Regions from separate parts of the Effusibacillus consociatus genome, predicted to be linked through region 1. Evidence: a T-box and tRNA genes for the amino acid it is inferred to sense, from the RefSeq annotation. Region 1 holds a T-box; the other holds one or more tRNA genes.

Region 1 (9,574 bases):
GTCCAAACGCAATTACTCCGTATCCGCTTTGAATCACATTTTGGGCAAGAGCGGTTCCCAGATTCGCAAGTCCCGCCTCCGTGGAAGAAGGTACACTGCTTTTTCCCAATACGGCTTGAAGCCATGTTGCCATGGTGGGACTGTATGTTTTTGCTGCCCAATAGGCGACAAACATCCCGACGAAATTGACCACCTGCATGACGAATCCGGTTCGGTAGCCATTCCAAATAAAATAGAGAAGGATCCCTGTCAATAGAATGTCCGTAACTGTCACAGTTCAAATCTCCCTTGGGGCCGTTCCTGTGAACGTTCCAACAGCTTTAGCAATTCTTCGTATTCCTGCCGCAACCGCAAATATTCGTCCGCGATATTGACAGCAGCCAGCACCGCCAGGCGATTCAGATCCAGGCGGGGATTGCTTTTGGCGATTTCTCGCATCTTATCATCTACAAGGCCGGCTACCAACCTCATGTGTTCGACAGAAGCTTTGCCGCGAAGTTGGTATTCATGCCCGTATATATCTACTCGAATTCGATTGTTTTCCTCTTTCTGCAAGGGACTCGCCCCCTTTATAACAGTCTCTATACTTTTCGTTTCAGAAAGAGTAAAATCCTGCATCAGGCGCGAAGTTCCGCTTGGAATCCTGTTTCCAGAGATTCTACAACTTTATTGTGCCGAACCTGTACTTCTTCATCCGTAAGAGTTCTGTCTTCCGCTCGATACACGATGGAGAATGCAACTGATTTCTTGCCAGATTCCACCTGTTCGCCTTGATATACATCAAATAAACGGACTTCCTCCAACAGATCGCCCGCTGCTTCCCGAATTGCGAGTTCCAAAGAACCTGCCGGAACATCAAGCGGCACAACGACTGCCAAATCTCTTTCAATCGCAGGGAATTTCGGAAGCGCGCGGAATTCGATTTTGGGTTCAACTGCTTTTTCCAGAGCCGCCAGATTCAATTCGAAGTAAAACGTTTCTTTCAAATCCCACGCTTCTTCCGCACTTGGATGAAGCGAGCCCACATAGCCTATCATTATCCCTTTGGCCTCAATCGAAGCGGTACGACCCGGATGCATGCCAGGAACAGTTACCGGCTGATAACGTGCGTCTGGAATGCCAAGGTTCCGAAGAAGCGATTCCACAATCCCCTTTACCGTGTAAAAATCGACCTTTCGAGCCTTCTCCCCAATTGCCAAAGGTCCGAAATTTCCGGTAAAGATCCCTGTCACCTTGACATCCTCGCTGGGCAGCTCGGTGACCGGCAATTCTTTGGTTACAAACACTTTGCCGATCTCGAACAAAGCCAGATCCAGATTCTTGCGATTCAGATTGTACTGGACCACTTCCACAAGACTCGGCAGAATTGTTGTTCTGAGAACCTTGCGTTCATCTGACATCGGAAGCGCAAGAGGAAGCTGTTTCCGCAGCGGGGAGTCTTCTTCCAACCCGAGCGGTTCCATCCATGTTGGATTCGTAAAGCTGTAAGTCAACACTTCGAACAGCCCCATCCCCGTCAGAAGCTCCCGGATCGTCCGGCGCAGACGCTGCTGGGAAGTGAGTCCACCTTGAGACAGGACTCCCTCCGGCATCGTGGTGCCGATCTTGTCATACCCATGCAAGCGCGCCACTTCTTCAATCAAATCAATTTCTCGGGTGATATCAGGTCGACGGGTGGGGACCACAACTGAAATTGTGTCATTGTCCACACGGCTCGTTTCAAATCCCAGCTTGCGCAGAAGTACCTCAATTGTATCATCCGACAGACTTGTTCCCAACACCTGATTGGTCCGACTCACACGAAGCTGGAGATGCAATGGTTCCGCCTGTTGTTGAACCAGTTCCGCAGCGGTTCCGACAAGTTCTCCCCCGCCAAGTTCCGCAATCAGAGCTGCCGCCCGTTTCAAAGCGGGACGCATCACCGCCGGATCGATTCCCTTCTCAAAACGCATCTGTGCTTCTGAACGGAGCCCTAATTTCTTGCCTGTTTGGCGAGTTGTGCCCGCCTCAAAACAGGCTGATTCCAACACAATATCGGTGGTGGTATCGCGAACCTCCGAGTTCTCCCCGCCCATAACGCCCGCGAGTCCCACTGCTCGCTTCGGATCTGCGATCACCAGCATGGAAGGATCAAGGGAACGCTCTTGTCCATCCAGAGTCACGAGATTTTCGTTCTCCTTGGCCTGCCGCACCACAATGGTCGACTCGTTAATTTCGGACAGATCGAAAGCATGCAGCGGTTGACCGTACTCAAACATCACATAGTTGGTGACATCCACAATATTGTTGATCGGTCTGACTCCAACCGCAAGCAATCGCATCTGCAGCCACAGCGGAGACGGTTTGACTTGGATGCCTTTTACAACTTGAGCCGCATATTGCGTGCAGTTGGGAGATTCGATTCGAACTTTCACCGGAGATTCGACAGAACCGGTTTGCTTTGTACTTGGCTCCTCTACAAACTTTGGTTTTTTTCCGAGAATAGCCGCCACTTCGTAAGCGACTCCCCGATAGTTCAAACAATCCGCACGATTCGGGGTTAACTCAAGCTCCATTACCACATCGTCCAAGCCGAGCACCCGCAGCATCGATTCGCCAACCGGTGTATCTTCCGGAAGGATATACAACCCTTCGGTTTGTTCCTTTGGAAGAAGCTTGATATCCATTCCCAATTCGCTGGCGGAGCAGAGCATGCCTTGCGATTCAACGTCACGCAGCTTCGCTCGCTTAATCTTTACGCCACCGGGCAGCTCTGCTCCCACAACAGCACAAGCGACTTTTTGACCTGGCTTCACGTTCGGGGCGCCGCACACGATTTGCAGTTTTTCCGGTCCACCCACATCAACTGTGCACACTCTCAGGCGATCGGCGTTTGGATGTTGTTCCGTATGCAATACATGTCCTACGACAACATCTTTAATTCCTTTGTTCAGGGGCTCGATCACTTCAACCGGAATTCCGTGGTTTGTCAGCAGATCGGCCAATTTTTCCGGGGTCATGTCAGCTCCCAAATCGATATATTCCTGCAACCATTTGTATGAGATTTTCATAAATCAACACCCTCTCCCTAGCCGCGGTTCATGAATTGCTTCAAGAAGCGAACGTCATTTACATAGAAATGGCGAATATCGTCCACTCCGTACTTCAGCATCGCGATCCGTTCGATGCCCATCCCGAAAGCAAATCCTGTATATTCTTCGGAATCGTAACCGGACATCTCCAGCACTCGAGGGTGCACCATTCCCGCTCCCAGGATCTCAATCCACCCCGTGTGCTTGCAGATTCTGCAGCCGTCGCCATGACACGCATAGCAGCTTACATCCACCTCCGTACTCGGTTCGGTGAACGGGAAGTAGCTGGGACGCAGACGAATTTGCTGTCCCTGTCCAAACATTTGACGGGCGAACGTCAACAGAATTCCTTTTAAATCACTCATCCGGATATTCCGGTCAACCACGAGTCCTTCCACCTGCGTAAAGACGTGTGAATGGGTGGCATCATCATCGTCACGACGGTAGACGCGACCGGGACAAATGATTCGGACCGGCACCGTTCCTTTTTTCGCTTCAAGAGTCCGTACTTGAACGGGGGAAGTATGTGTACGCATCAAAATTTCTTCCGTCAAATAGAAAGTATCCTGCATGTCTCGAGCAGGGTGATTTTTCGGCAGATTGAGAGCTTCAAAGTTGTAATAATCTGTTTCCACTTCCGGACCTTCGGCGACTTCGAAACCAAGTCCGATAAAAATATTTTCGATCTCCTGAATCACTCGGGTAAGCGGATGGATTACGCCTGCGGGAAATGTTCTTCCCGGCAGTGTAACGTCGATCGTTTCCGATTGAAGCTTCTGCTCCAACGCAGCGCGGCGAAACTCGGTTTCTTTCTCTTCGTACGCCTGTTCCAGTGCCTCTCGCACTTCGTTGACCAGCTGCCCGATAATGGGGCGCTCTTCCGCAGATACCTGGCCCATTCCGCGCATGATGGAGGTTAGTTCCCCTTTTTTGCCAAGATACTGCACTTTCCAATCAATCAGCTCATTTTGTTGTACTCGTTGTGCGAGATCAGCCAATGCTTTCTCGCGAAGTTCCTGTAGCTGTTCTTTCATTCGAATCCTCCCCATCGATTTCATAAAGAAAACCTTTCGTCCAAAAAGGGACGAAAGGTTGTAAATTCCGTGGTACCACCCTAATTAAGCAGACGCCGCCCAACCAAAGAATGGCGCCATTCTGCTTCACTTCGTTACGATAACGGGACATTCCCGGCCTACCCTACTCGAATATCCTTCTCACTCGGATTCGTTCAGGCGGCAGCTTCAGAGTGAACTTCCGCACAGTGTGTCCTGAAGATGCTTGCAGTCTACGGCATCTTCTCCCTGGAAGGCACTTGCTGTCCGTACTCTCTCCTGCATTGCTGTTCGTTTTTGGAATTTCAGTACTTAGTATAGTACAGTGAATAGAGGAACGCAAGAAGGTATCAAATAATGCAGGGTATGCTGCACTACCCCCGCTCCCGACCCGGCAGAAACTTCGCATGGAAAAAGATTTCCACTCCTGCTACCAGCAGCCCCGTAATGACTGCAAATGTCCACGTAACCCGCATGCCCGGCAATATAAAATTGCCTAGGTAGGTGATCACAGCCGCCATGAGAAAATCGGAAAACACGGCCACAATATGATTGGAGATGGTCGGAATCACACGATCCGCCACAAAGCCAACTATTGTAATAACCGTTCCCAATAGTACCGCATGAAAGAGGTTCATTACTCCATATAAAGGAAAAAACAAACCAATAAATAAAACTGCCGCAACTGTGCCCAACCATTTGATCAGAAATGAAGTGATGAGTCCATACCGCACAGAAGACACCTCCTATGCGGTAGAATGCCCGGATTATTTCACATTTACCCAAATTCCTGCAAATAAGGTGAGGACGAATGCCATAAAGAAGGTGATCATAATAACTCTTTTGGGAAAAATTCTCGGGAACAAAAACAGATTCCGAATATCGATCATCTGCCCGATTACCAGGAAGCCAAGTACACCGCCGTTCGTTGTCAACCCGGCGAGAGAGCGTGCCACAAACCCGTCAGCAGCCGAACACAGCGAGAATAGTATTGCAAGTCCCATCATCGCAAGTACCGAAAATACTGGATGTTCCCCGACCGGAGCGAGCGCGGATGAAGGCACAAATGTTTGCAGCAACGCGGCTACCGTTGCACTTAGAACTACAAATCCCATAATCTCGAAAAACTCTGCAATTGCATGCTGAATGACCGAACCGGTCACCTGTTTGATGGAACGTTTGGCAGGCATTGTTCCGGTAGAAGCCAATTCCAACACCGTTAATTCCTCCGGCCGAAGGGGCGTTTGAATTGCCTTTCGGGATTCAAGTAAAAGAAGCACCCAACCGATCGATACAGCAACCCCAAAAGCCGCAGCCGTTCGCGCCCACATCATGGTCGGATTCATTCCAAACGCCACAAAGGTGGCCAACATTGTCATCGGATTTACAACAGGTGCCGCCAGTACAAATGACATAGCCGCTGAAACGGGAACCCCTTTTCGCATCAGACTGCGGGCCATCGGAATCGTCCCACAATCACATACCGGGACAAGAAATCCGAGAAAAGAAGAAGCTACTACAGCAAGCCCTTTATTCTTCGGCAGCATTCGAAGCATCCGTTCACGAGACACAAATTCCTGGATCAGCGATGACAGTATCACTCCCAACAGAACAAACGGCAGCGACTCCAGGACAATCGACAGAAAAATAGTCTGAGCTGCTTGCCACATCGTCAGTTCCCCCCTGAAATGCCGGTCTTCCCAAACGGATAAAGGTACGGCTCTTTCGGCTCATCGATGATTTTGATCTCATGGGCCTCGAGCACCGGTTTGTCCTCATAACCATAGTACCAGCTGACCGGCGGAACCTGATCGATCTCCGGAGACTTTCGCGTGGACAGAGTCGCATCAATCTGGATCCATGTATCATTCTTATATTTTGACGCTCCTTCCACCTCCACGGTCACCCCAACAGGCAGTGTGTCGGCAGCACAATGCACCATTACGTAACGCATAATCACCATCCGATTCTCCGGCCATCCGTCCGGATGGTATACGAACCCCGTATACTTGTATCTTTGATTGAAATAGTTCTCTGGTACAATCAAAATATTATTCATCACTTCATACATCGAAACTTCTGAACCCGTTTCGGGTTTCGCCGGAAGCGAAGCACCCTCCACCTTCACTTTCGGCACACTTGCCAAATCAACGGTTTTCGCATTGGCCGGTTTGGCGTACATCCCACTGCTTAACATGGAAGTGCCGAGCGATTGTGTAGGGACCGCCATCCCCAGTACCACCGGCAGTATCAGTACAGCCCATATTTTTTGCACACGATGGTCATGGTCGTGATCGTGACCGCAATTCTCACCATGCTCATGACAGCACTCATCTCCAACACATCGCATTGTCAGAAACGCGTAAGCGGTCATCATAATCAGCACCCCAACCGTAACAGCCAGCAAGACCATCATATGAGGAGCAACCAGCTTTCGGATTTCCCCCGTCCAGAACAATTTCAGAAGAAGTGCCGTGAACCCCGACAAGATAATCCCCTGTATGAATCGGCCTGCATCCACTCTCATTTTGTGTATCATTTACCTATACCTCCAAATGATGCTTCTCTTATCATTCAACAGAAAAAAGTGGAATCCTTTCATACGGACATCAAAAAACCTGTGGAAACTGAATCCACAGGCGTCATTCTTTCGTTTTTCTTTGTCGTAAAGTCTCGTACAAGATTATACTTGAGGCAATTGCAGCATTTAACGATTCTGCCTTACCAGGCATCGGAAGAGAAATCCATTTGTCGATTTGTTGTCGAATTTCCCCGGAAATACCATGCGCCTCCGAACCGATGACAATCGCAGTTCCCCCTGTCAAATCAACCGCATAAAGCTCTTCTTCCGCACCAGTCGAAGCGCCGATTACAGTCACATCATGCTGACGCAGCAACGGGAACAGTTCCCTCAGAGAAACTTCAATCACGGGCAGGTGGAAAAGTGACCCCATCGTAGCGCGAATTACTTTTGGATTGTAGAGATCGACACTGCCTGAACCAACGAATACTCCGGCCGCCCCCACCGCATCCGCGGAACGGATCATAGTGCCCAGATTCCCGGGATCCTGAATGTTGTCCAACACGAGATACAGAGGATTGGTTTTGCTCGCAATCAGTCCTTCCTTGTTATGTTGATACTGCCGGCCAATTGCGATGACTCCTTGCGGGGTTTTTGTATCTGCTACATGTTCAAGAACCGCCTGATTTACTTCAATCAACTCAATACCGAGTGAATGGGTGCCATTGACGATCCGATCCAATCGTCCTGTGGGAATCAAATCATCAAGAACCAGAATGGTTTCAAGTGGAGCCTGCGACTCAAGAGCGTCCTCCACAAGCCGAATACCTTCTATAAAAAACAGGTTGGTCTGATCCCGATACTTTTTCTGTTTTAACGCGGCCCAATCTTTTACCCGACTGTTACGGGTCGATGTGATGCGTTCCAATTCCACTCCACCTTTCTAAAAGCGTGCCCGGGCACGACTGTGCTCATGAAATTCTAAGCTTGTTCTTCCAGTTCCTGAAGATCATCATTCTTCCCAATTACAACAAGAACATCCCCTTGTTTAATCCTGTCCTGTGCCATGGGGGAAATATTGATTTTGTCTCCAGTTTTGATTGCCATCACCGTGCAGCCGAATTTTTTGCGGATATCCGATTCGGCCAATGTCTTTCCGACCATTTTCTCATTCGCTACAATTTCCACCATGCTGTATTCCGGGGATAACTCGATATAATCGAGGATATTTGGCGAGATCAGGTTGTGGGCCACTCGCACGCCCATGTCCCGTTCCGGATACACCACTTTATCCGCCCCAATTTTGGACAGTACTTTACCGTGCAATTCATTTTGGGCTTTCACAACGATTTGCTTCACACCTTGTTCCTTCAGGATCAAGGTCGTCAGAATGGAAGACTGAATATCTGCCCCAATTGCCACAACGACAACATCGAAGTTTCGGATTCCCAATGCTTTTAGGGCGTTCTCATCGGTTGAATCGGCTGTAACCGCATGTGTCACATAGTCCACCGCATCATGGATGCGATCTTCATTGGAATCAATCCCCAATACTTCATATCCCATTTCATACAGTTCTCTCGCAACGCTGGTACCAAATCGCCCCATACCTATGATCGCATATTGTTTCATTGAATAAACCTCCTCAGCCCACAAACAATTTTTCTTCCGGGTATTTGATTAACGCTTTCTCGTGAGCACGAACTGTCAATGCAAGCGCCAGTGTTACGGGTCCCACTCGTCCCGCAAACATGGTAAGTATAAGAATAAGCCTTCCAACGGGAGAAAGCTCGGGAGTCAAATTAGTCGACAACCCGACGGTTCCGAATGCCGATGTGGCTTCAAAAAGAAGTCGAATAAATTCTTTGTCTTCGGTTAATGTGAGTACAAATGTGACACCTATCAACAGGAGTGCTGCCATTACAGCCACAACGAACGCTTTATAAATGGTTCTCGGGTCGATTCGTTTTCGGAAAGCCACTGTGCTGTCTTTACCCGTAATTACGCTGACTACATAGAGCAGGATCACAATTGTAGTAACTGTTTTAATCCCGCCGCCGGTTGAACCGGGGGATGCCCCCACAAACATTAACAGAATCGTCCAAAGCAAGGAAGCGTCGGAAACGGATCCGTAATCGATTGTCGCGTATCCGGCAGTTCTTGCAGTAGTAGAAGCAAACATGGAAGCCAGAATCTTTCCCTCCCAGTCCAGTGCCCCTAGCGTTTTGGGATTGTTCATTTCCAGCAGAAAGTATCCAATCGTTCCGACAAGTAATAAAGAACTCGTCATGATCAGGACCAATTTTGTATGAAGTGATAACCGTTCCGGTTTCGGCGCCTTCCAAAGGTCAACCATAACCGTAAATCCGAGCCCGCCAAGGATAATCAACAACATCACTACAAAATTGACAGTCGGATCATCGACAAATCCGGTAAGACTTCTAAAATCCCCGAACAAATCAAAACCAGCGTTGCAAAAAGCTGAAATTGCATGAAAAATCCCATAGTAAATGGCCCGATCAATCGGCATCACCAGTGCAAAGCGGAATGCCAGAATCGCGGCGAAAAACAGTTCAATTCCAAGTGTGATTAAGACAATATTGCGGGCAAGCCGAATAACCCCCTCCATCGAATTGACGTTCAGGGCCTCTTGGATGACCAGTCTTTCTTTTAATCCAATCCTTCTTCCGGTAAAAATGATGATAAAGGTGGCCACGGTCATAAAACCAAGCCCGCCAATCTGGATTAAAGACAGGATCACGAGCTGCCCAAACAGATTAAACTGGGTCAAAGTATCCACTACAACCAATCCGGTGACGCAAACGGCAGAGGTGGCAGTGAACAGGGCGTCAATAAAGTTCAATCCCTCTCCGCTCTTGGAAGCGATCGGCAAACTCAGCAGGACTGCCCCAATCAGGATTAATGCTGCG
Region 2 (14,248 bases), on a different contig from region 1:
CAGCTGGATAAGATGATGGAGACCAGCAACAAGAAGCATGTGGAAGTGGTTGCAGAGTATGAGAAGGCGGAAGGACGCCGGGAAGTTCTGCAGGAACGCCACAAGAACCTGCTTGCTGGCCGGGATGACCTGCAAACGGATATCGACAAGCTGCTTGAGGAACGTCAGGATAAAGAACAACAACTCACAGAAGAGAAGGAAAAATTCGGCAGACTCACAGCCGATCGTGAAGAAATCAAACGCCAACTTGAAGAGAAAATGTCGTCCGCGAGCGGTTTTCTTGACCGTTCCCAGTTGGAAGCGGAGGTAGAACGTCTCAAAGGTGATTTGATTGAAAAACTGAATGAAACGGCCGGTAAGCGCAATGAACAGAAAAATATTGAGACAAATAAAAGAGGCTTAGCCCGAAGAATCGAAAAGATGAGGGAAGACGAAACCGACCTGAATGGTCGGGTTCACTCATTGGACGAATCGGTCGCTTCAGGCCAATCCACTCTCAACGGCCTGCGGAAACAAGAGCAAACGATGCAAAGAAGATTGGATGAACTTCGGCAGTCGGCATCGGGACGGCAGCAGGAGAAAGAGCGGCTTGCCGCCACCTTGCGCCAGTTGCAGACGGAAAAGGCTTCTTTTCAATCCCGTTACGAGCTGCTCCGTGACATGCAGCAGGAGTATGGCGGCTTCTCGCAGGGAGTCCGTTCGATTCTGCAGGCTGGCGGAAAAGGGCGCGTGCACGGGATTTGTGGCGCCGTTGCGGAATTAATTCATGTGCCCGCCCAATATGAAGTGGCGGTCGAAACTGCACTCGGCGGTGCTTTGCAAAACGTTATTGTGGAAACGGAAAAAGCGGGTCGCGATGCAATCCTGTTCCTCAAATCGACCGGAGGCGGCCGGGCAACTTTTATGCCGCTTGACGTCATAAGGGGACGAATGCTCGGCAAGAGTGAAAAGAGTGCAGTGGAGGGCCATGCGGGGTATGTCGGGATCGGGGCCGAAGTGGTCCGTTTTGAAGAAAAATATCGCCCGATTGCCGAGTATCTGTTGGGAAACGTGATCATTGCGAAGACAATTGCCGATGCAAATGCTTTGGCTCGTCTGCTGCAATATCGTGTTCGTATCGTGACTCTGGATGGAGATATCGTAAACCCCGGGGGAACGATGGCAGGCGGAAGCCAACAGAAAAAGGGGACAAGTCTTCTCGGAAGACAACGCGAAGTCGAAGAACTGGAGAAAAAGATTCAGGCCCTGGTTACCAACCTGACAGACATTCAACATCAGTTGGACACGTTTGAGTCGACCGCAAGACAAGCGGATCAAGAGCAAATCGAAGTTGCGAATCGTTTGGAGGAACAACGAAGCCGGATTCATTCGGTCGAATCCCAGATCCGCGAGCTTGGTGTACAAAGGCAGGCTGTTCAGGAGCGCTTACAGCTGGTTACGCTGGAAAAGGAGCAATATGAAAAGGAACTCTCCGAGTGGAACCGGAAGGATGAAATCATCCAGGCGGAACTGGCGGAGTTGGATGTACAGGTGAAAGAAATGTCTGCCGCGGTGGAAGGGATGCAAACCAAGCTGAAAGAGCAGCAAAGCGTCCAGGAAGACATTTCGGAAGAAGTAACGGACTTTAAAGTCCGACTGGCAGCGATCGATCAGGAGATTGCCTCGACAAAGTCAAACGTCACTCGACTTGAGAAGGAACAGGCTGTTATTATCACCGAATTGGAAGCCAAACAAAACGAGCTTGAGACTGCAGATGAAAGAATCGAACAAACGCAGAAGGAATTGGAAGAAGCTGTGTCAAAGCAGGCTCTGCTCGAACAGCGTCGGTCGGAAGCCCAGACCGCTTTGGACGAAGAACTGGCCCGCAAGCAGGAACTGCAGAAGAAGATCGCGGATGAGGAGCATAAGGTTCGGGAAGCCCGTCTTGTCCTCAAAAATCTGGAAACCCAGCTGCATCAAATTGAGGTGAAGGTCAACCGGCTGGATGTGGAATTGAACAACTCCCTCATGAAGCTTGCGGAAGATTATTACATCTCGTTTGAATTGGCAAAAGAACGGTATCCGGTACCGGAAGACGTGCCGGGAGCAAAAAAGCTGGTTGCCGATTTGCGCAAACAGATCGATGCTCTGGGCAATGTCAATCTTGGAGCAATCGATGAATATACCCGAATGCAGGAGCGTCTTGGTTTCTTGACTGAGCAGCGGAATGATCTGACGGAAGCCCGGGATAAACTGAATGAAGTGATTGCCGAGATTGATCAGGAAATGACCAAACGGTTTCTTGAGACGTTTGAGGCCATTCGCGGTCAGTTCCATCTCGTATTCAGCCGGTTGTTCGGCGGCGGGCGTGCGGACCTGATTTTAGTCGATCCGGAGAACGCCTTAACGACAGGGATTGATATTATGGCTCAACCACCGGGTAAAAAGCTGCAGAATCTCGGACTCCTGTCCGGGGGAGAGCGGGCTTTAACCGCTATGGCGCTTCTGTTCTCGATTTTACACGTGAAGCCCGTTCCTTTCTGCGTGCTGGACGAGGTGGAGGCCGCATTGGACGAAGCCAATGTCAGCCGATTTGCAGAATATATGCGTGAATTTTCTTCGCAGACTCAGTTTATTTGTATCACCCACCGGAAAGGAACGATGGAAAACGCAGACGTTCTTTACGGTGTAACTATGCAGGAATCAGGTATCTCGAAGCTTGTCTCAGTAAAGCTGGTCGAGCAGGAAGAAGTTCAAACGGCCTAAAAGAGAGAGGATTTGATAGTGTGGAGCAGGCGTCGAATGCAAAACGAATTGTCCCGTGGATTTTTTACATCATTTTCTTCGGTGTTTTAAACGAGACGGTTTTTAACGTGTCGACCCCGAATATTGCGGCTCAATTTAACCTGCTTCCTGCCGGAGTAAGCTGGGTAATCACAATTTTCATCATTTTTTTCGGAATGGGTTCCGTGATCTACGGGAAGCTTTCTGACATTTACAGTATCAAGAAGCTGATTGTAGTGGGGATTTTGATCTATAATATCGGATCCATTCTTGGCTTTGTCTTTCAATCTTCATATCCGTTGGTCATTGTATGCCGAGCGATCCAGGGGGCAGGCGCTTCAGCGATTCCTGCGCTGGTAATGGTTGTTGTGGCCCGGTATTTTTCACCTGAAGAAAGAGGGAAATTATTCGGAATTCTTACTTCGACCGTTTCGTTCAGCATAGGGATAGGGCCTGTTCTTGGAGGGTTCATTGCAGAGACTTTTCATTGGTCGTATCTTTTTTTAATCCCATTGTTTACTCTGGTTGCGATTCCCTCTTTCAGAAAATGGCTTCCGGAGCAAGAAGCCGGCCAAGGAAAGCTGGATGTACTGGGGACCTTTTTGCTCGGTATCGGGATTTCATCCCTGGTTTTATACTTAACAGAAGCTGATCTGCCTTATTTATTGATTAGCGTGGTTCTCATAGTGTGGTTTGTCATTCATATCCGGCGTTCCCCCCACCCGTTTGTGGACCCGGATCTTTTTGCCAATCGATTGTACAGTAATGGGTTGGTTATTGGGTTTATTATTTTTTCTACGGTGTTTGGAATTCTGTTTATTATTCCGTTGATGCTCAATAAGGTCTATCATTTAGACCCCGATGCGATTGGCCTCGTGATGTTTCCGGGAGCTATAAGCGGTGTTATCTTTGGAACTGTGGGCGGGAATTTAACTGCCAAAAAGGGCAGCCACTTTGTCGTTTACATTGGATTGGCTCTGATCATATCCAGTATGCTGTGTTTTTCCACTCTGATCGGATTTCCGATATGGCTCATTGGGGCGTGTCTTTTGCTGATGTATATCGGATTTTCGTTTATGCAGACTGCTCTGGCGGAGAGTATTACCAGTATTATGCCTGTAGAGCGCATGGGAGTGGGGATGGGGTTTTATAACCTGACTGCTTTTATTTCCGGTGCTGTTGGAACGGCACTTATCGCAAGGTTAATGAATCTGTCGGCGCTAAACGTTCGAATAAATCCTTTTGTTGCCGATCCATTGGGCCATGTGTACAGCAATTTGTTTATCCTTTTTGGTTTCATTCTTTTGGTTGGCGGATGCTTGTATTTTTGGAGCTTTGGAAGAGCCGGCAGGTATCAGCGCGGAGATCAGCCGGTTGGATAAAGACATCTTGGTAAGACTAAGGAAAACACAAGAGGAGGAGACTCATGTGAAACGTTCCTTAGTCTGGACAATTTTGGTAACGGTTCTGGTGTGCTTCCCGTTCCCGATATCGGTGCAAAATTCAAGTTACGCGGCAACCCAAGCCCAACCACCCTACGCCAAATGGGGACGCTTGGCGATGGCGGAGACAATGAAAAAATACCCCGGCGCATCGATTGTTGATTATCTCCATGTGGGGAGATCCAAGAAGTCGCCCACCACGTCCGAGGAAACTTTCAAACTCTGGCTGCGTAAAGGAACACGTGAATGGGGTGTATATGTGAGGATATTGTTTGAGACTTCCACGGAACGGTTGATTTCGATTACGTTTGAGGAGACAACGCGTTCATAAGAAAGGATGTTGATGCAGTATCCCCAAATCTGCCCTGTTCTTCTGCTCCAAATCGGATATAATGAAGTTGATAAGATGCTGACCACAGCGGATCTGAGCCAATCGGGTCCGCTTCAAATTGCAATCGATAAGGCAGGGATTCGGAATGGGATTTTTCAGCAAGTTTAAAGAGGGATTGGCAAAAACACGCGACTCGTTTCTGGACAAAGTAGGAGCGGTCTTCACCCGTCGAAAGATTGACGAAGAATTCTACGAAGAGTTGGAAGAACAATTGATTATGGCCGATGTCGGTGTCAACACCGCAATGTCCTTACTGGAACAACTTCGCGCGGAAGTGAAGAAACGCAAGATTGAGAATGCGGAAGAGTTGAAGCCGATTTTGCAGGAAAAATTGGTCGAATTGATGGGCACCGAAACGTCTGCTCTGAATATGAACCCTGCCGGTATGACAGTGATTATGATTGTTGGGGTGAACGGCGTAGGGAAAACCACGACGATCGGGAAGCTGGCTCACAAGCTGAAGAACGAAGGGAAGAAAGTGATTCTGGCAGCGGGGGATACGTTCCGGGCCGGAGCAATCGAACAGCTTGAAGTTTGGGGGCAGCGTGTGGGTGCAGATGTAATTAAGCATCAGGCGGGGTCTGACCCGGCGGCCGTGGTGTATGACGGGGTTCAAGCCGCCAAGTCAAGGAAAGCGGATGTACTGATCGTCGATACGGCCGGACGACTGCACAACAAGACGAACTTGATGGATGAGTTAAATAAAGTGTATCGGGTGTTAAAACGGGAAATTCCGGACGCTCCGCATGAAGTCCTGCTGGTCCTTGACGCAACGACCGGTCAGAACGCTTTGCAGCAAGCCAAAATCTTCGGGGAAGCGACCGGCGTAACGGGGCTGGTGTTAACGAAGCTTGACGGGACGGCAAAGGGCGGAATCGTGATTGCGATTCGGGATCAAATGGAGATTCCTGTAAAGTTCGTCGGGCTTGGCGAAAAAATGGACGATCTGCAGGAGTTTGATCCGCAGCAGTTTGTGGCAGCAATATTTGAGTCCCAATAAAATCGACCACGAAAGTGACGAAAAGCGTTGCAGCATAATCCGAGTCCTTTCGTGGGGACCCAAAAGACATCCGAAGTACCAAGTCGTGCTTTGAGAATGGGGACCCGAAAATCTTCAGCTTAAGTCTCGCCATGTTACGGGGACCCCGATAAGTACTATGGGGGACCAGAAACGCAAGATCTTCGAGAACGTATGCTTGACATGCTTTTTGGAATCCGGTATTATGTGTTTTGTGCTGTAAAGGTTTCCATCTTGACAGGCGGAAGGCGTGGTACCATGCTTGAAAAAACAACACGCATGAACCTGTTGTACGATTTCTACGGAGTATTGCTGACCGAAAAGCAGCGTACTTTTATGGAACTGTATTATTATGATGATCTCTCGCTCGCGGAAATCGCCGAGCAGTACAATGTCTCCAGACAGGCGGTGCACGACAATATCCGCCGCTCAGAGACCCAGTTGGAAGAATATGAGGAGAAGCTTCGGCTTCTTGAACGATATGAACATCGAACCCGATTGTGTAAGGAATTGATGGAGAAGATCTCAAGTCTCCCCTTGGAAGAGCCGGACAAGATTGAATGGATCAGGCTCGTCCAACAGATCTCCCGGGACGGGGAAAGTGAACCCGGAGGGGAGAGCCTGACCGCCGGGATATAGAACGATAGTAACCATAGGCAAGAGAGAGGAGGTTGTCCATGGCGATCTTTGAAGGGCTGTCCACAAGGCTGCAGGAGACGTTCCAGCGGCTGCGCGGAAAAGGCAAACTTACGGAAGATGACGTTAAAGAAGCCATGCGGGAAGTGCGCTTGGCGCTTTTGGAGGCGGACGTTAACTTTAAAGTCGTGAAGGAGTTTGTTGAAAAGGTTCGCGAGCGTGCTGTGGGTCAGGAAGTCTTGCAAAGCTTGACCCCCGGCCAGCAAGTCATCAAGATTGTAAACGATGAATTGACCGAACTGATGGGGGGCACCCAGAGCCGCATCGCACTGGCAAGCAAACCTCCCACGGTCATTATGATGGTCGGTCTGCAAGGTGCGGGTAAGACAACCACCACAGGTAAACTTGCAAACCTTCTGAAGAAGCAAAACCGCTACCCTTTGCTCGCGGCGTGTGATATTTATCGCCCGGCTGCAATTAAACAGCTGCAGGTGCTTGGCGAGCAGGTGAAAACTCAGGTTTTCTCCATGGGAGATCAAGTCAGCCCTGTTGATATTGCGAAAAATGCGGTTGAGCATGCCAAAATGCATGGTTTCGATTATGTATTGATCGACACCGCGGGTCGTCTCCACATTGATGAGGCCCTGATGGATGAACTGAAGAAGATTAAAGAAGCTGTGAACCCTGACGAGATTCTGCTTGTAGTAGACGCCATGACCGGCCAAGACGCGGTGAATGTGGCGGAAAACTTCCATCAGCAGCTTGGCATCACCGGGACAATCCTTACCAAGCTGGACGGGGATACCCGGGGCGGTGCGGCACTGTCGATTCGGTCGGTTACCGGTACACCGGTTAAGTTTGCCGGGATGGGCGAGAAGCTTGACGCGCTTGAACCTTTCCACCCTGACCGGATGGCATCTCGCATCTTGGGAATGGGGGATGTATTGAGTCTGATCGAAAAAGCACAGGCAAACGTCGATCAGGAAAAGGCTCAGGAAGTGGGCAAGAAGCTGATGAGCGGTGAATTCACTCTGGAAGATTTCCTGGATCAAATGCAGCAAATTAAGAAAATGGGTCCTTTGCAGGACTTGCTGCGCATGATTCCGGGGCTTGGCAATGATAAGGCGCTCCAGAATGTGAACATTGACGACAAACAAATTGCTCGGGTCGAGGCGATTATTTGCTCGATGACTCCGAAGGAGCGTCAGGATCCCAAGGTCATGAATGCCAGCCGTCGCCGTCGGATTGCGACGGGGAGCGGAACTTCCGTGCAAGAAGTGAACCGTTTGTTAAATCAGTTTGCAGACATGCAAAAAATGATGAAACAGCTTCCCGGCTTAGCCAAGAAAATGGGCAAGAAGAAAGGGAAAAAAGGGTTTGGCGGATTCAAGTTCCCATTTTAAAAGCAATTCATTTATCGGTTATTCTTCATTCCCTTTTTGGGCATGAATTGATATAATACTAAAGTTGACTTTGACTAGGAGGTGAATTTACAATGGCAGTAAAAATTCGTCTGAAGCGCATGGGTGCTAAAAAAGCTCCTTTTTACCGTGTGGTTGTAGCTGATTCCCGTTCTCCGCGTGACGGTCGTTTCATCGAGGAGATTGGTACTTATAATCCTGTAACTCAACCGGCTCAGATTCAAATCGACGAAGAAAAAGCGATCAAGTGGTTGCAAACCGGTGCACAACCGTCTGACACTGTTCGTAACTTGTTCAGCAAGACAGGCATCTTAAAGAAAGTTCACGAGATGAAGTAAGTCCATTCCATTCCTGGAGGGCTGACCAATGAAAAACTTGGTTGAACTCATCGCGAAAGCACTCGTGGATCACCCCGAGGAAGTTCGGGTCACAGAGACCGTAAAGGATCATTCTGTGGTCTATCAATTGAACGTTGCTCCGGGTGATGCCGGAAAGATTATTGGAAAACAAGGACGAATTGCGAAGGCGATTCGGACAGTGGTGGCTGCGGCTGCTTTACAGGAAGACAAGCGGGTGACCGTGGATATTATGTAAAAAGGGTCGGAAATCTTCTGGGTTCCCGGCCCTGATTCTTGCTCCATCAAGTGAAGCCCAACCGTTCCAGCGTAATGGGGACGCGAAGAGTATTAATACAAGTCATTATTTTGCCTTTTTTGTTCGCTTTCATTGCATGGATCTTGTGTTTCTTGATCTCTATACTTTCGTGGGTCGGACATTTCTGTTTTGAGAAAAATCGACCGGCTTCCTTATAAAGGGCCATTTTTGGGATTTCCGCCGGATTTCTCTGGTTTTTCTTAACGACTTTTGAAATGGTGACCGGAAAGAAGCTGCTGCCAAAATGAATACACTGAGGTATCTAAGGATGTGAATCATGTGAAGGAACGGCTAATACGGGTTGGTTCTCTCGTAAATACTCAGGGAATACGGGGCGAGGTGCGTGTGATCAGCCATACCGATTTTCCTGAAAAGCGGTTTGTGAAAGGAGCGAAGCTGATCCTGGTTCACCCGAACTTTCCCGAGCTCGAATTGACAGTCGAATCGACCCGCCAACACAAGAACTTTTATTTATTGAAGTTTGTTGGACATCCTTCGATCAATGATGTGGAAAAATACAAAGGCGGAGTATTGAAGATCCGCGAATCGGATCTGACTCCGTTACCGGAAGGCAGCCATTACATTCATCAATTGGTCGGGTGTCGGGTCGTTACAGTTGAAGGAGAGGAACTTGGGGAATTGGTGGAGGTCCTGCAGCCGGGAGCGAATGATGTGTACGTGGTGAAGCCTCCAAAAGGAAAAGAGATTCTGCTGCCGGCGATCCCTGATTGCATTAAAGAAGTAGATGTGGACAACAAATTGATTCGCGTTCATCTTATGGAAGGTTTGATCGATTGATGAAGATCGATATCGTGACTTTATTTCCGGAGATGTTTACCGGAGTACTCTCGGAAAGCATTGTTGGAAGAGCTCGTGCGGCGGGTGCCGTTGAAATTGGAGTTACCGATTTTCGAAAGTTCTCAACAAACAAACATAACACTGTTGATGATACACCCTACGGCGGTGGGGGCGGCATGGTTTTAAAGCCGGATCCGATTTTTGATGCGGTCGAATCATTATTTGACCCTTCGCAGGCGAAACCTCGGATTATTCTTACATGTCCGCAAGGCGTTCCGTATACGCAGGAATTGGTTTTGGATCTGGCAAAGGAACAGCATTTGATCCTGATATGCGGACATTATGAAGGGTACGATGATAGAATCAGACAGCATTTAATCACCGATGAGATTTCGATCGGTGATTATGTACTAACCGGGGGAGAGATTCCTGCCATGGCAATCGTCGATTCGGTTGTTCGTTTACTGCCTGGAGTTTTGGGCAATGACACATCGGCGGAACTGGATTCTTTCCGAAACGGATTGTTGGAGTACCCGCATTATACCCGTCCTTATGAATACCGGGGATGGAAGGTTCCGGACGTTTTACTTTCCGGTCACCATGAAAAAATCGAGCAGTGGCGTCGGCGGGAGTCCCTGCGGCGCACCTATCTGCGTCGTCCGGATCTGCTCGAAAAGGCCGAATTGACGGAGCAAGATCGGCAATGGCTAAAGGAAATAGCTTACGAAGAGCAGGGGTCTTCTCCGCGGACATCATGAGCTGTATCCCTAGACTGTCCTTGGAGAAGACCCCAATCTAGAGTATGCTGGAGGTTCCAGTTTGGTTCGTCGATACTTCACCGCTGGGAGAATCGCTTCCAGAAAAAACATTTGAAATTCCGTCGAAAGCTTGGTATATTTAATAGCGTGCTTCTTGTCCCGAGAAAAAAATAGTTTTGGCGCGTTGGAGAAGCGGCTTAACTCACCGCCCTTTCAAGGCGGCATTCACGGGTTCGAATCCCGTACGCGTCACCATATTGGAGGCTTAGCTCAGCTGGGAGAGCATCTGCCTTACAAGCAGAGGGTCGGCGGTTCGATCCCGTCAGCCTCCACCATTTTGGACAAAGGAAGGCCGACTAAATTCGGCGAGGTCCATGTCGGTCGACGAAAACGCCTCGTCCTGAGGCATCGTCGACACTAGGTCATCCGTGACCGTCGCAACGTCGGCACGATAACGTCCTGTTATCGCGGGGTGGAGCAGTTGGCAGCTCGTCGGGCTCATAACCCGAAGGTCGCAGGTTCAAGTCCTGTCCCCGCAACCATACGGCTCGGTAGCTCAGTCGGTAGAGCAGAGGACTGAAAATCCTCGTGTCGGCGGTTCGATTCCGTCCCGAGCCACCACAAAGACAAGTAAAGAAGTACGAAAAGCGCTGTAGTCGCCTTGCTCGTTCGGGTTTTTCGTTTTGTCGGTGCACCTTATGGGTGCACATTTTTATTTGTTGACCTTGTATATCATCCGCAAAATTTTTTAATAGACAACAACCTGTGCTATACTATATGGATATAATGGTGAAATGGATTGTGCAGCATATTTTAATTAGGAGGAGAATATGCCGACTATCAAGGATGTTGCTCAAAAGGCGGGAGTAACGGTAACCACCGTTTCCCGGGTTTTAAACAATCGGGGATATATCAGTGAAGCCACCAGACAAAAAGTGTATCAAGCGATGGAAGAATTGCACTATCAGCCGAATGAAATCGCCCGTTCCCTTCATCGGAGAAAGTCCAATATTATTGGGGTGATCATTCCCACGGTGGCCCATCCTTTCTTTGGGGAGCTTACCAATTTCATAGAATTTTATGCATATCAGCAAGGGTACAAGATCATGGTTTGCAATTCTCATTTAAATCGGGACAAAGAAAAAGAATACATTGACATGTTGAAAAGAAATCAAGTTGATGGGATCATCATGGGAAGTCACACCTTGGATGTCGAAGAGTATCACAATTTGCGCTATCCCATAGTTACCTTCGACCGAAAAATAGGGGATTTTCCCTATATTGCATCCAATAATTATCAGGGGGGGACATTGGCGACCAATCTTTTAATCAGCAAGGGTTGTAAAAAAATCGCTCATATTTGCGGTAATTTAACGCTTGACTTATTGGCAAACCAAAGAAGTGAAGCCTTCCAGGAGATCACGAATCAGCATGGAATTGAGTCCGTTACTGTTCAAACGAACATGGACGTTTTCGATGACGATCAATACGAGAGTATTTTAAATCAATTATTTAGTGAACATGGCGATATTGATGGGGTATTTGCGACAAGTGACATCATTGCCGCCTATGCGCTAAAAGTCTGCCGTTTATTCAAAAAAGAAGTTCCTCATGACATTAAAATTGTAGGTTACGATGATGTAAAGCTGGCTTCCATTTTTGTACCGCAGCTGACCACCATTCGACAACCGTTGGAGGATATGGCGGCATTGGCGGTGGAAGTAATCGTGAAACAGATTAACGGGGAAAATACTTCATTGGAGAATGTGTTTCCTGTAAAACTCATGGAACGGCAAACCACGTGAGTGGTTTTTTTAAAAAACTATATGTCAATCGGTTGACATATGTTAATCGATTGACATATACTTGTATTGAATTTTCATTCTTTTTTAAAGTGAACAATAAAAGGGGGAAACAAACTTGAAGAAATTGAGAGTTCTATCGACGGCAGTCTTGTCCCTTGCGTTTCTGTTATCGGGATGTGGACCATCTTCCCAACAAGGTCAGAGTTCCGCAACAAACGAGAATGGGCCGGTCAAAATCACTTTATTGAATACAAAAGGTGAAATCGAAGCCCAAATGGAAGCGGTTGCAAAAGTTTTTAACCAGCAAAACCCTGGAATTAACTTGCAAGTCATTCCTGCTGCGGCGGGACAGTCTCCTTTTGAGAAGGTATCCGCAATGTATGCTTCTGGCAACGCGCCAACCATTTCCATGGTGGATCCTAGCGACGTCAAGAAATTTAAGGATAAGGCTCTGGATCTTTCCGGAGAAAAATGGGTCAAGGATGCGGTTGATGGAAGTCTGGATGCAGCCAAAGATGATGGGAAAATTCTCGGTTTTCCGTTTGCGGTGGAAGGATATGGGCTTATCTATAACAAACAAGTCTTGGATAAGGCTGTTGGAGGAAATTTTGATCCTTCTTCCATCAAAACAAGAAGTGACTTGGAAGCATTACTCAAGAAAATTCAAGCAACGGGAGTTGCCTCAAATCTTCAATCACCAATGGATTGGTCATTGGCCGCACACTTCCTGCCGATTGCTTATTCCGCACAATCGAAAAACCCTCAGGATATTGATAAGTTCTTGGAAGGTTTGAAAGGCGGAAAAGAGGATCTGTCTAAAAACCAAGTGTTTAGTGGATTAATGGATACGTTTGATTTATTGAAGGAAAACAATATCAGCAAAAAAGATCCGTTGTCAGGCACTTATGAACAAGGTCCTGAAATGGTGGGAAAAGGAAAAGTCGGACTTTGGTTTATGGGGAACTGGGCATGGCCTCAAATCAAGGGATTTGATACTGCGAGCGGAAACTACGGATTTTTGCCGGTTCCAGTGAGCAATAATGCGAACGACTATGGAAACTCACAAATTCCTGCAGGTGTGACCAAACGTCTGATTGTGGATAAGCAGCAGAGTTCTCTCGAACAGCAAGCCGCTGCGAAGAAATTCTTGGAATGGCTGGTTTATAACAATAGCGGTCAGGATTTCCTGGTAAACCAAGCAAATATTATTCCTGCATTTAAAAATATTACGCTGCAGCCTCAGGATCCATTGGCTAAATCCATCGTGCAATACATGAACAAGAAAGCAACGATGCAAGCCATGACGACTCTGCCACCGGATCACTGGTCTCAATTGGGAGCTTCGATGCAAAAATATCTTTCCGGCAAAATCGATAAAGCCGGGTTGATCAATGAAATCCAAGCATACTGGAAGAACGTGAAATAACCTCGTCTCCGGGATGGGTAAAATAACGGATAGTCTCTATCCGTTATTTTACATCCAGGGGATGAAAGAAGGAGGAAGTTATGAAGGAAAACGGATGGAAATTACAGCTGATTTTTTCAGGACCGACGTTATTCATCTTTTTTACCGTCCTTATCGTACCGTTTCTATATGGAATTTATCTCACGTTTACGAACTGGGACGGGGTGTCCGCGACCCATTCGTTTGTCGGCTGGAAAAATTATATGTCGGTCTTTCAAGACTCGAATTTTTGGACCTCTATGTTTCTCACAGTCAAGTATGTGGTTTTAACGGTTGTTTTGATTAATGTGGTCGCTTTTTTTCTCGCTTATGCATTGACAAGCGGAGTCAAAGGGCAAAGTTTTTTTCGGGCCGGCTTTTTTATCCCCAACTTGATCGGAGGAATTATTTTAGGCTTTTTATGGCAGTTCATTTTTTCCAATGTGTTGGTCTATATCGGTCAACATTTTCCGGTTGGCATATTCTCCACTTCCTGGCTGGCAGACCCTGACAAAGCGTTTTGGACCTTGGTGATTGTGACCGTTTGGCAATATTCCGGTTATATGATGGTCATTTATATCGCAGGGCTCATGAACATTCCCAAAGATTTATTGGAAGCAGCCAGTATCGATGGAGCAAACGGATTTGTCCGCTTAATCAAAATTGTCCTTCCCCTTCTGCTTCCTTCGATTATCGTTTGCGTATTTCTGTCTTTGCAAAGAGGTTTTATGGTCTATGATTTGAATCTTTCCCTGACCCATGGCGGACCTTATAAAAGCACCCAATTGGTTTCCATGTATGTGTATCAGAAAGCCTTCCTGTCTCAACAATACGGCACGGGGCAATCGGAAGCTTTTATCTTATTCCTTGTCGTTGCGGCAGTAACCTTGTTCCAAGTCTATTTCAGCAAGAAACAGGAGGTTGAAGCCTAATGAATTCAGACAAAGGACCCATCGTGCTTGGGCGGATGTCCTGGGAGAGTGCGAAAAGAAGAAGCGTAAGGATTCTGGACAAAAGTCCCTTTCGTCCCGTGAGATTTATTGTTCTATGTATTGTGTTCTGCTTATATGTCTTTCCGTTTCTGCTGGTGCTGCTGAACTCTTTTAAAGAAAAAACAG

Evidence for each region. The T-box of region 1 lies ahead of pheS (phenylalanine--tRNA ligase subunit alpha). A T-box ahead of a tRNA ligase gene usually reads a tRNA of that ligase, here a tRNA-Phe.
Region 2: it has a tRNA-Phe gene. The T-box ahead of pheS (phenylalanine--tRNA ligase subunit alpha) is inferred to sense a tRNA for this amino acid. The anticodon was not compared.

Annotation. Positions count from the first base shown of each region.
Region 1 is NZ_JBHSHC010000034.1:4,029-13,602, reverse strand. Features, by position in the region: gene ACFO8Q_RS06085 (CvpA family protein) at 1-274, opposite strand, end outside; gene zapA (cell division protein ZapA) at 271-555, opposite strand; gene pheT (phenylalanine--tRNA ligase subunit beta) at 618-3,050, opposite strand; gene pheS (phenylalanine--tRNA ligase subunit alpha) at 3,068-4,105, opposite strand; T-box leader at 4,149-4,417, opposite strand; gene ACFO8Q_RS06065 (DUF2512 family protein) at 4,498-4,857, opposite strand; gene ACFO8Q_RS06060 (permease) at 4,891-5,793, opposite strand; gene ACFO8Q_RS06055 (TIGR03943 family putative permease subunit) at 5,796-6,662, opposite strand; gene ACFO8Q_RS06050 (TrmH family RNA methyltransferase) at 6,766-7,572, opposite strand; gene ACFO8Q_RS06045 (potassium channel family protein) at 7,626-8,276, opposite strand; gene ACFO8Q_RS06040 (TrkH family potassium uptake protein) at 8,290-9,574, opposite strand, start outside.
Region 2 is NZ_JBHSHC010000143.1:1,564-15,811, forward strand. Features, by position in the region: gene smc (chromosome segregation protein SMC) at 1-2,745, shown strand, start outside; gene ACFO8Q_RS20750 (MFS transporter) at 2,766-4,145, shown strand; gene ACFO8Q_RS20755 (YqzG/YhdC family protein) at 4,192-4,536, shown strand; gene ACFO8Q_RS20760 (hypothetical protein) at 4,549-4,704, shown strand; gene ftsY (signal recognition particle-docking protein FtsY) at 4,682-5,596, shown strand; gene ACFO8Q_RS20770 (putative DNA-binding protein) at 5,873-6,253, shown strand; gene ffh (signal recognition particle protein) at 6,292-7,653, shown strand; gene rpsP (30S ribosomal protein S16) at 7,746-8,009, shown strand; gene ACFO8Q_RS20785 (KH domain-containing protein) at 8,038-8,265, shown strand; gene ACFO8Q_RS20790 (Mpo1-like protein) at 8,340-8,483, shown strand; gene rimM (ribosome maturation factor RimM) at 8,605-9,123, shown strand; gene trmD (tRNA (guanosine(37)-N1)-methyltransferase TrmD) at 9,123-9,881, shown strand; tRNA gene ACFO8Q_RS20805 (tRNA-Glu) at 10,060-10,136, shown strand; tRNA gene ACFO8Q_RS20810 (tRNA-Val) at 10,141-10,216, shown strand; tRNA gene ACFO8Q_RS20815 (tRNA-Met) at 10,348-10,423, shown strand; tRNA gene ACFO8Q_RS20820 (tRNA-Phe) at 10,427-10,502, shown strand; gene ACFO8Q_RS20825 (LacI family DNA-binding transcriptional regulator) at 10,712-11,686, shown strand; gene ACFO8Q_RS20830 (ABC transporter substrate-binding protein) at 11,802-13,112, shown strand; gene ACFO8Q_RS20835 (carbohydrate ABC transporter permease) at 13,193-14,062, shown strand; gene ACFO8Q_RS20840 (carbohydrate ABC transporter permease) at 14,062-14,248, shown strand, end outside.